Regions from separate parts of the Cellulosimicrobium sp. NPDC055967 genome, predicted to be linked through region 1. Evidence: riboswitches for the same ligand, from Rfam matches in the RefSeq annotation. Region 1 holds a riboswitch; the other holds the start of a gene.
The links. Region 1 has a riboswitch for thiamine pyrophosphate ahead of ACFC2L_RS18250 (FAD-dependent oxidoreductase). Riboswitches for the same ligand answer to the same signal wherever they lie in the genome.
Positions count from the first base shown of each region.

Region 2: it holds a riboswitch for thiamine pyrophosphate, as region 1 does, so the genes downstream of both, ACFC2L_RS19780 (TenA family protein) here and ACFC2L_RS18250 (FAD-dependent oxidoreductase) in region 1, are expected to answer to the same signal.

Region 1 is NZ_JBHJYJ010000019.1:35,236-39,618, forward strand. It holds gene ACFC2L_RS18250 (FAD-dependent oxidoreductase) at 1-1,291, opposite strand, end outside; TPP riboswitch at 1,296-1,375, opposite strand; gene thiE (thiamine phosphate synthase) at 1,427-2,152, shown strand; gene guaA (glutamine-hydrolyzing GMP synthase) at 2,196-3,809, shown strand; gene ACFC2L_RS18265 (glycosyltransferase family 4 protein) at 3,814-4,383, opposite strand, start outside.
Region 2 is NZ_JBHJYJ010000026.1:3,265-7,647, forward strand. It holds gene ACFC2L_RS19755 (NAD(P)/FAD-dependent oxidoreductase) at 1-405, shown strand, start outside; tRNA gene ACFC2L_RS19760 (tRNA-Leu) at 549-622, shown strand; gene ACFC2L_RS19765 (VOC family protein) at 629-1,030, opposite strand; gene ACFC2L_RS19770 (alpha/beta hydrolase) at 1,146-1,790, opposite strand; gene ACFC2L_RS19775 (VOC family protein) at 1,787-2,713, opposite strand; TPP riboswitch at 2,802-2,926, shown strand; gene ACFC2L_RS19780 (TenA family protein) at 2,917-3,669, shown strand; gene ACFC2L_RS19785 (helix-turn-helix domain-containing protein) at 3,774-4,337, shown strand.

The sequences.
Region 1 (4,383 bases):
GTTCGGCGAAGCGGTCGGTGCGGGTCGGGGCGAGGGCGACCGCGACGGTGGGCTGGAGTGCGGTGCCGGTGAGGCCGGCGACGACCGCGTCGGCGGTGAGCGGCGCGAGGAGGATGCCGTTGCGCCCGTGTCCGGTCGCGAGGTGCAGGCCGGGGACGGCGGTCGGGCCGACGAGCGGCAGGTTGTCCGGGGTCGCGGGCCGCGCACGCGGGGTCACGTCGACGAGCGCGGCCTCGTCGATCCCGGGCAGGAGGGCGCGCGCGTCGCGCAGCAGGGCGAAGACGCCGCCGGCGGTCGCGCGGCGGTCGTCCGGGTTCTCCTCGGTCGTCGCGCCGACGACGACCTCCCGGTGCCCCGCGCAGCCGTGACCCTGCCCGTCGGGTACGGGGTCGCGCGGCACGACGTACACGGGCCGCCCCTGCACGACCCCGCGCACCACGTGCTCCAGCGCGAGGTCCGGCCCGGCGTCGAGGCGCAGCGTCTGCCCCTTGACCGGTCGCGTCGGTACGACGACGCCTGGCACGTCCGCGAGCAGCGCGCCGGACTCCCAGCCCGCCGCGACGACGACGGCACCGGCCGCGTGGAGCCGGCCCCCGTCGTCGTGCACGCCCACGACGCGCCCGGCCGGGTCGACCGCGAGCCGCGTCGCCGACGCCCGCACGACGACGGCGCGCACCCCGGCACGGCCGTCCCCGCCCGCGGGCGCACCCGCCCCGGAGCCCGCGCCGGGGGCGACGTCGAGCGCGCCGAGCAGCGCCGCGTGCGTCGCGCGGGGGTCGACCGCGTGGTCGGCGGGCGCCCACGCCGCGCCCGCGACCCGGGGGCCGAGGTACGGCTCGCGCCGGCGCGCGTCGGCGACGGTGAGCTCGCGCGAGGCCAGGCCGTGCGCCGCGTGGAGGGCGAGGACGCGGCGGAGCAGCGCGAGGTCGTCGGCGTCGTACGCGAGGGTGAGGGTACCTGCGGTGCGCAGCCCGACGTCGGCCCCCGTCGCGGCGCGCAGGTCGGCGGCGAAGCCGGGCCAGGCTCCGGCGGCCGCGAGGTGCAGGCGCAGCGCGTCGTCCTCGCCGAAGTCGGCCTCCGTGACCGGGGCGAGCATGCCGGCGGCGGCGCGCGTCGCGCCGTCGCCCGGCGACGGGTCCAGCACCGTGACCGTCAGACCGGCGCGCGCGGCGCGCCACGCCACGGCGAGCCCCACGATCCCACCGCCCACGACGACGACGTCGCGCGCGCCGTCGGGCACGGCAGGACCGGCTCCCGGCGGGCGGGGCTCGGGACGGACAGGGGTGTGCATGCGCGCTCCCTTCGCTGGCATGACCCAGATCAGGTTCGACGGTCGGCTCCGACGCCCTCTCAGCCCCGTGCGGGGCTCCCGTGCTGTCGGCCACAGTACCCGCGCGGGGGAGCGGGCGCGGCTAGGCTCCGGCGGGTGAGCACCGAGACCTTCGCCACGCCCGCGCACCCCGTCGTGCCGGCACCGGACGACGCGCGCGCCCGCCTCGCCGACGCGCGCCTCTACCTGTGCACCGACGCGCGCGAGGAGCGCGGCGACCTCGAGGACTTCCTGCGGGCGGCGCTCGCGGGCGGGGTCGACGTGGTCCAGCTGCGCGACAAGACGCTCGACGTGGCGCGCGAGCTCGAGCTCCAGGAGCTCGTCGCGCGGGTCGCGGCGGAGCACGGCGCCCTGTGGGCGGTGAACGACCGGGCCGACGTCGCACGGCTCGCGGGCGCGCCCGTCGTCCACATGGGCCAGGGGGACCTGCCGGTGCCTGCGGTGCGCGCCCTGCTGGGCCCGGACCCCGTGCTCGGCCGGTCCACGCACTCGGCCGAGCAGGCGGCCGCGGCCGAGGCCGACCCGGGCGTCGACTACTTCTGCGTGGGCCCGCTGTGGGCGACGCCCACCAAGCCGGGGCGTGCCGCCGTCGGGCTCGACCTGCTGCGCGCGGTCGCCGCGACGCGGCCGGGCACGCCGTGGTTCGCGATCGGCGGGGTGGACCCGGACCGGCTCGACGCGGTGCTCGACGCCGGGGCGGACCGCGTCGTCGTGGTGCGGGCGATCACGCAGGCGCCGGACCCGGAGCGTGCCGCGCGCGCCCTGCGCGAGCGCGTGGCAGGACGAGCCGCCGCGCGAGCGGGCGAGCGCGCCGGCGCCTGAGACGCGTGACGGTCGCCCGCCGCGCGGCGACTATCCTGGAGCGGTGACGTCACCCGCCACCGCTCCCGACACCCCCACCACCGCCGAGGTCGCCGCGACCCCGCGCCCCGTGCTCGTCGTCGACTTCGGCGCCCAGTACGCGCAGCTCATCGCGCGCCGCGTGCGCGAGGCCAAGGTCTACTCCGAGATCGTGCCGCACACGTTCACGGTCGAGCAGATGCTCGCGAAGGACCCGGTCGCGATCATCCTCTCGGGTGGTCCGTCGTCCGTGTACGCGACCGGCGCCCCGTTCGTCGACCCGGCGCTGTTCGAGGCCGGCGTGCCCGTCATGGGCATCTGCTACGGTTTCCAGGCCATGGCGAAGGCGCTCGGCGGCGAGGTGGCCCAGACGGGCCTGCGCGAGTACGGCGGGACCGAGGTCGAGGTGTGCGCCGCGGGCGTGCTGCTCGACGGCACGCCGGAGAACCAGACCACGTGGATGAGCCACGGCGACGCGGTGCACCGCGCGCCCGAGGGGTTCGAGGTCCTCGCGACGTCGGCCGGCTCGCCCGTCGCGGCGTTCGAGAACACCACGCGCCGCCTCTACGGCGTGCAGTGGCACCCCGAGGTCAAGCACTCCGCGCACGGCCAGACCGTGCTGGAGCACTTCCTGTACGACGGCGCCGGGCTGGCCCCGGACTGGACGCCCGGCAACGTCATCGCGGACCAGGTCGCGGCGATCCGCGCCCAGGTCGGCGACGCGCGCGTCATCTGCGCGCTCTCCGGCGGCGTCGACTCCGCGGTCGCGGCCGCGCTCGTGCAGCGCGCCGTGGGCGACCAGCTCACGTGCGTGCACGTGGACCACGGGCTCATGCGCGCGGGCGAGGTCGAGCAGATCGAGCGCGACTTCGTCGCGGCGACCGGCGTCAACCTCGTGATCCGCGACGAGAAGGAGCGGTTCCTCACCGCGCTCGCCGGGCACAGCGACCCCGAGACCAAGCGCAAGATCATCGGCCGCGAGTTCATCCGCGTGTTCGAGGACGCGGCGCGCCAGATCGTCGAGGACGCGGGCGAGCACGGCGCCGAGGTCAAGTTCCTCGTGCAGGGCACGCTGTACCCGGACGTCGTCGAGTCGGGCGGCGGCGAGGGCGCGGCGAACATCAAGAGCCACCACAACGTCGGCGGTCTGCCCGACGACCTGCAGTTCTCGCTCGTCGAGCCGCTGCGCACCCTGTTCAAGGACGAGGTCCGCGCGGTCGGTCGCGAGCTTGGCGTGCCCGAGGAGATCGTCGCGCGCCAGCCGTTCCCGGGCCCCGGGCTCGGCATCCGCATCGTCGGCGAGGTCACGGCGGACCGCCTCGAGACGCTGCGCGCCGCGGACGCGATCGCGCGCGAGGAGCTGACGAAGGCGGGTCTCGACAACGAGATCTGGCAGTGCCCGGTCGTGCTGCTCGCCGACGTGCGCTCGGTCGGCGTCCAGGGCGACGGCCGCACCTACGGCCACCCGATCGTCCTGCGCCCCGTCTCGTCCGAGGACGCGATGACGGCCGACTGGACGCGCCTGCCCTACGACGTGCTGTCCGTCATCTCGACGCGCATCACCAACGAGGTGGCCGAGGTCAACCGGGTCGTGCTCGACGTCACGAGCAAGCCCCCGGGCACCATCGAGTGGGAGTGACCCCCTAGCGGGACGGACGGGCCCGACGATCGACGACGATCGTCGCGGCCCGTTCGTAGGCGCGCTCCACGTCGGCGAGCACGCGCGGCCAGCCCGCCGACGACGGCACGTCGCGGTTGTGCGCGACGATCCGGTCGAGCAGGCCGTCCTCGGTCGCGAGCCGCACGAGCGCGTCGGCGAGCCCGGCGTCGTCGTCCGCGAGGAGCGCGTCGACGCCGTCGGTGAGGCGTTCCGCGACGCCCGACTGCGAGCGCGTCAGGACCGCGAGACCGGCGGCCTGGCCCTCCAGCGCGGCGATGCCGAACGCCTCCTCCACGGCGGGCGCGGCGAACACGTCGGCCCGTGCGTAGAGGCGCTGGAGCCCGGTCGCGTCGAGGCGGCCCGGCAGCGACACGACCGACCCCAGCCCGTGCTCCGCGACGAAGCGCCGCGCGTCGGCCAGCTCGGGGCCGTCCCCGGCGAGCGTCACGTGGAGCGCACCCTCGGGGAGGCGCCCGACGGCGTCGCGCACCACCTCCAGGAGCGGCAGCACGCGCTTGCGCGGGGCGAACCGCGTCGCGGCGACGACGTGCAC
Region 2 (4,383 bases), on a different contig from region 1:
CTCGAGCTGCACAGCGAGAAGCCGGTCGAGTACCGCCACAAGAGCGTCGGTACGGTCGCGTCGCTCGGCCTGTACAAGGGCGTCGCGGAGCTGTTCGGCGTGTTCAAGCTGCGCGGCGTGCTCGCGTGGCTCATGCACCGCAGCTACCACGTCATGGCGATGCCGACGGGCAACCGCAAGATCCGCATCTTCATCGGCTGGATCGGGCAGTTCCTCCTGGGTCGCGAGCTCGTGTCGCTGGGCTCCCTGCACGACCCGCGCGCGGAGTTCCGCGCCGCGTCGGTGCCGCCCAAGAAGGACGGCGAGCCGGTCAAGCAGACCGCGCAGGGCTCGGCGGCCGCGGCGGAGTCCGGCACGGGCACCGTCGACGCCGACGAGAAGGTCCCGGCCGCCAAGGCGTCCTGACCCCCTGCCGGGCACGGCCCGGCACCCTGCCCGACGCCGAGGGGCGAGCCGCACGAGCGGCTCGCCCCTCGGCGCGTCCCGGGCGGAGCGTCGACCGGCCCGACCGGCCCGGCCGCACCGCGGTCGCGGTAGATTCGGGCCGCGCCCCCATGGCCCAACTGGCAGAGGCGGCCGGCTTAAACCCGGCGTGTTCCGGGTTCGAGTCCCGGTGGGGGCACCGACGTCACGAGAGCCCGGTCGGGCCCTCGGGCTCGGGCGGCGGCGCGGCCTCCTGGCCGAGGACCACGACGGTGCCGTCCGGGTCCTGGACGCGCGCGACGCGCTCGCCCCACGGCTGGTCGGTAGGCGGCTGGAGCACCGGCACTCCGGCCGCGGCGAGGTGCTCGACGGCCCGGTCGCAGTCGTCGACGTACACCCACAGCGCGGTGCGCGCGACGCCGGCGGGCATCGTGCCGTCGTCGAGCCCGATCCCGAGCGGCGAGCCGCCGACGTGCACGCTCACGTACACGGGCGGGCCCTCGTCGGGGAACGCGTACTCGACGGTCCCGCGCAGCAGGTCGCGGTAGAAGACGAGCGACCGCTCCACGTCGGCCACGGAGAGGATCGGGAAGAGGCTGCGGAACATCGGCCTGGCTCCTCGGTGCGCACGGCTGGGTGCTCCCATCGTGCGCGCCCGGCGCCGGGCCCCCGCCCCGGACCTGTTCCGCCCCGCCGTCGGGGTCGGCCGCCCGCGCCTGCGGTCAGGCGGCGGTCCGCCCCAGGGCGTCGTCGAGGAACGCCCGGACCTCGGCGAGCTCGCGCGCGTCGATGCCGTGCGCGAGGCCGGGGTAGACGCGCTCGACGAGCGTCGAGCGGCCGGGCAGCCACGCGGCCGTCCGCTCGATCGCGTGCGGCGCGATGACGCGGTCCTCGGCACCGCGGCCCCAGAACACGGGCGGCCGGGACGCGGCGAGCGCGGCGTCGGCGGGCTGCTCCGCGCCTTGGACGAACCCGCCGAGGACGACGGTCGCCGCCACACGCTCGGGGCGCGTGCGCAGGAGCTGCGTCGCCATGAGCCCGCCCTGGGAGAACCCGACGGGGACGACCTGCCGCTCGGGCCCGAGCTCGGCGTCGACCCAGGCCCAGGCGGCCTCGGTCGCGCGCGCCACGGGCTCCGGGTCGGGGTCGCCCGGCGTGACGATCGGGAACCAGGCGAAGCCGCCGTGGGGGAGGGGGAGCGGGGCGCGCAGCGAGACCCAGGGCGCGCCCAGGTGCGGGCCCAGGCCCGCGAGGTCGTGCTCGTGCGAGCCGAACCCGTGCAGCAGCACGACGACGGGCCCCGCGGTGGTCGGGTCCGCCGGGTCCGCGTCGGACCGGACCGCGACGAGGGTGGACGGGGCGCTCATCGCGCGAGCAGCTCGTCGGTCGTCGTGCCGGGCACGGCCAGCGTGACGCGCGTGCCCCACGGGTCGTGCACGACGACGGAGCGGCCGTCGTCGGCGTGCTGCAGGCCGCGGGCCCGCAGGCGGGCGACGAGCGCGTCGAGGTCGTCGCGGCCGGGGACGGTGACCGCGACGTCGCCGAGCCCGAGGCTCGCGGCGCGCGGGCCGGCGCCGGCGCTGTTCCAGACGTTCATCGCGACGTGGTGGTGGTACCCGCCGGCGGACGCGAACAGGGCGCCGCTGTACTCGGTGACCGTGGCCTCGAACCCGACGGCGTCGACGTAGAAGTCGTGGGCGGTCGCGATGTCGCCGACCTGGAGGTGGACGTGCCCCACGCGACCGGCGAGCGCGGGCCCGGCGTCGAACGTCTCCTGGTCGAGGTGCGTGCGCAGGTACGCGTTCGGGTCCAGGTACTCGGTCGCCATGACGATCTGGCCGCGCTCGCGGACCCACGTCTCGCGGGGGCGGTCGGTGTACAGCTCGACCCCGTTCCCCTCGGGGTCGGTGAAGTAGAACGCCTCGCTGACGAGGTGGTCGCTCGACCCGACGAACGCCCCGCGACGGTCCTGCGCGGCCCGGTAGACGGTCGCGGCGAGGCTCGCCGCGTCGTCGAACAGGAACGCGGTGTGGAACAGGCCGGCCTGACGCCGGTCGACGGCGGGCAGGCCGGGCGTGTGCACGAGCCGCAGCATGGGCGTCGTGCCGCGGCCGAGGACGCGGTGCACCTCGGTGCCGCGCGAGCGCTCCTCGAGCGGGGCCAGCGCGAACGCGCCCGTGTAGTAGGACGTCATCTGCTCGAGGTCGCCGACGCGCAGCGTGACGGCGTCCATGCTCGTGGACGGGGACAGGAGGCGGTCGGTCGCCGCGCCCGGGGTGCTCGTGGTCATGTCTGCTCCAACTTGTTGTTGCTACAACTATATTCCACACGTCGCCGGACGCTCCCGGCGCGGGCCGCGCTTCCTTGCTAGGGTCGCGGCGAACCACGCGGGGCGTCCCGCCCGGGCAGCCGGGCCGAGGGACTGAGACGAGCGGTACGGCCGCCCGGACCCGTCGAACCTGATCTCGCTAGCACGAGCGGAGGAACGTGGGCATGACGACGCCTGCTGCCATCACCCTGAACCCTGTCCTCGCGGACGACCCGACCGCACTCGTCCGGCCGGGGGAGACCGGCTTCACGGTCGACCTCGCGCGCCGGTACGCGCACCTCTTCGACGAGTTCTACGACCACCCGTTCCTCGCCGGGCTGCGCGACGGGTCGGTCGAGCCGGCCGCGGTGCGGCACTACGTCGGCCAGGACCACCAGTACCTCACGGCGTACCTGCGCTGCTACGGGCTCGGCATGGCGCTCGCGCCGGACCGTGACTGGGCCGCGTACTTCCACGAGAAGGCCGGGTTCCTGCTCGACGACGAGTCGCACGCGCACCACGCGATGTGCGACTTCCTCGGCGTGACGTACGAGGAGGCGCAGACGAACCGCCTCGCCCCGAGCGCGCAGGCGTACGTCGACCACATGCTCGCCGCGGGCCGCGACTCCCTCGGCGTGCTGCTCGCCGCGCTCCTGCCGTGCCCGTGGACCTACATCTGGTCGGCGCGGCGGTTCTGGCTCGCCGAGCGCGAGACGACGCCCGGCGCGATCGCGGACGACCACCCGCTCGCGGGCTGGTGGGAGTTCTACGCCGCCGAGCGCACCGAGGGGGTCCTGGCCGACCTGCGCGAGCGTCTCGACGCGCTCGCCGCCGACGCGGGCGAGGCGGAGCGCGCCCGCATGGAGCGCGCGTTCGAGCTGAGCTGCCGGCACGAGATCCGGTTCTGGCAGATGGCGTGGTCGCTCGAGCGCTGGTGACGTCCCTCCCGGACCGGTGAGGCCCGACGTCGGGCCTTACGCCAGCAGCAGATCCTCGCCCGGGTGCCTCGGCACCCGGGCGAGGGCGCGGGTAGCGTGACCGCATGGACACGACGAGCGCGGTGCCGGGCCCGGTGCCGATCGCAGTGCCGAGACCGGCGCCGGACCCGGTGCCGAGAGCGGTGCCGGACGCAGTGCCGGACGCGGTGCCGGACGCGGTCCCGGCGAGCCCCCGGTCCCGGAAGGGCGGGCGGCCGGAGCCGCTCCTGCGGCACGTCATCGGCGGGATCCTCCGGCGGGCCCGGCTCGGGCAGGGGCGGACGCTCGTGGACGTCGCGGCTGCCGCACGGGTCTCGACCGCCTACCTGTCCGAGGTGGAGCGCGGCCGCAAGGAGGCGTCGTCCGAGGTCCTGGCCGCCGTCTGCGGCGCCCTCGGCCTGCGCCTCGTGGACCTCGTGGCCCGCACGGGCGAAGAGCTGCGCCCCGTCGCCCCGGTGCGCGTGCTCTCCTCCGTCCGGGAGCGCGGTGCGCCCTCCGCGCCCCGGCACCCCGCACCCGCCGGCGAGCCCGTGCGCGACCTCCCGGTCGCGCGCACCACGCTCGCGAGCCCGGCGCTCGCGGCGCGGCCGACCCCGCGCGCCGCCGACGTCCTGCTCCTCGCGGCCTGAGCCCCGCGGGGCCCGCCGCACCGGCTGACGCGCGGCCGGCGCCGGG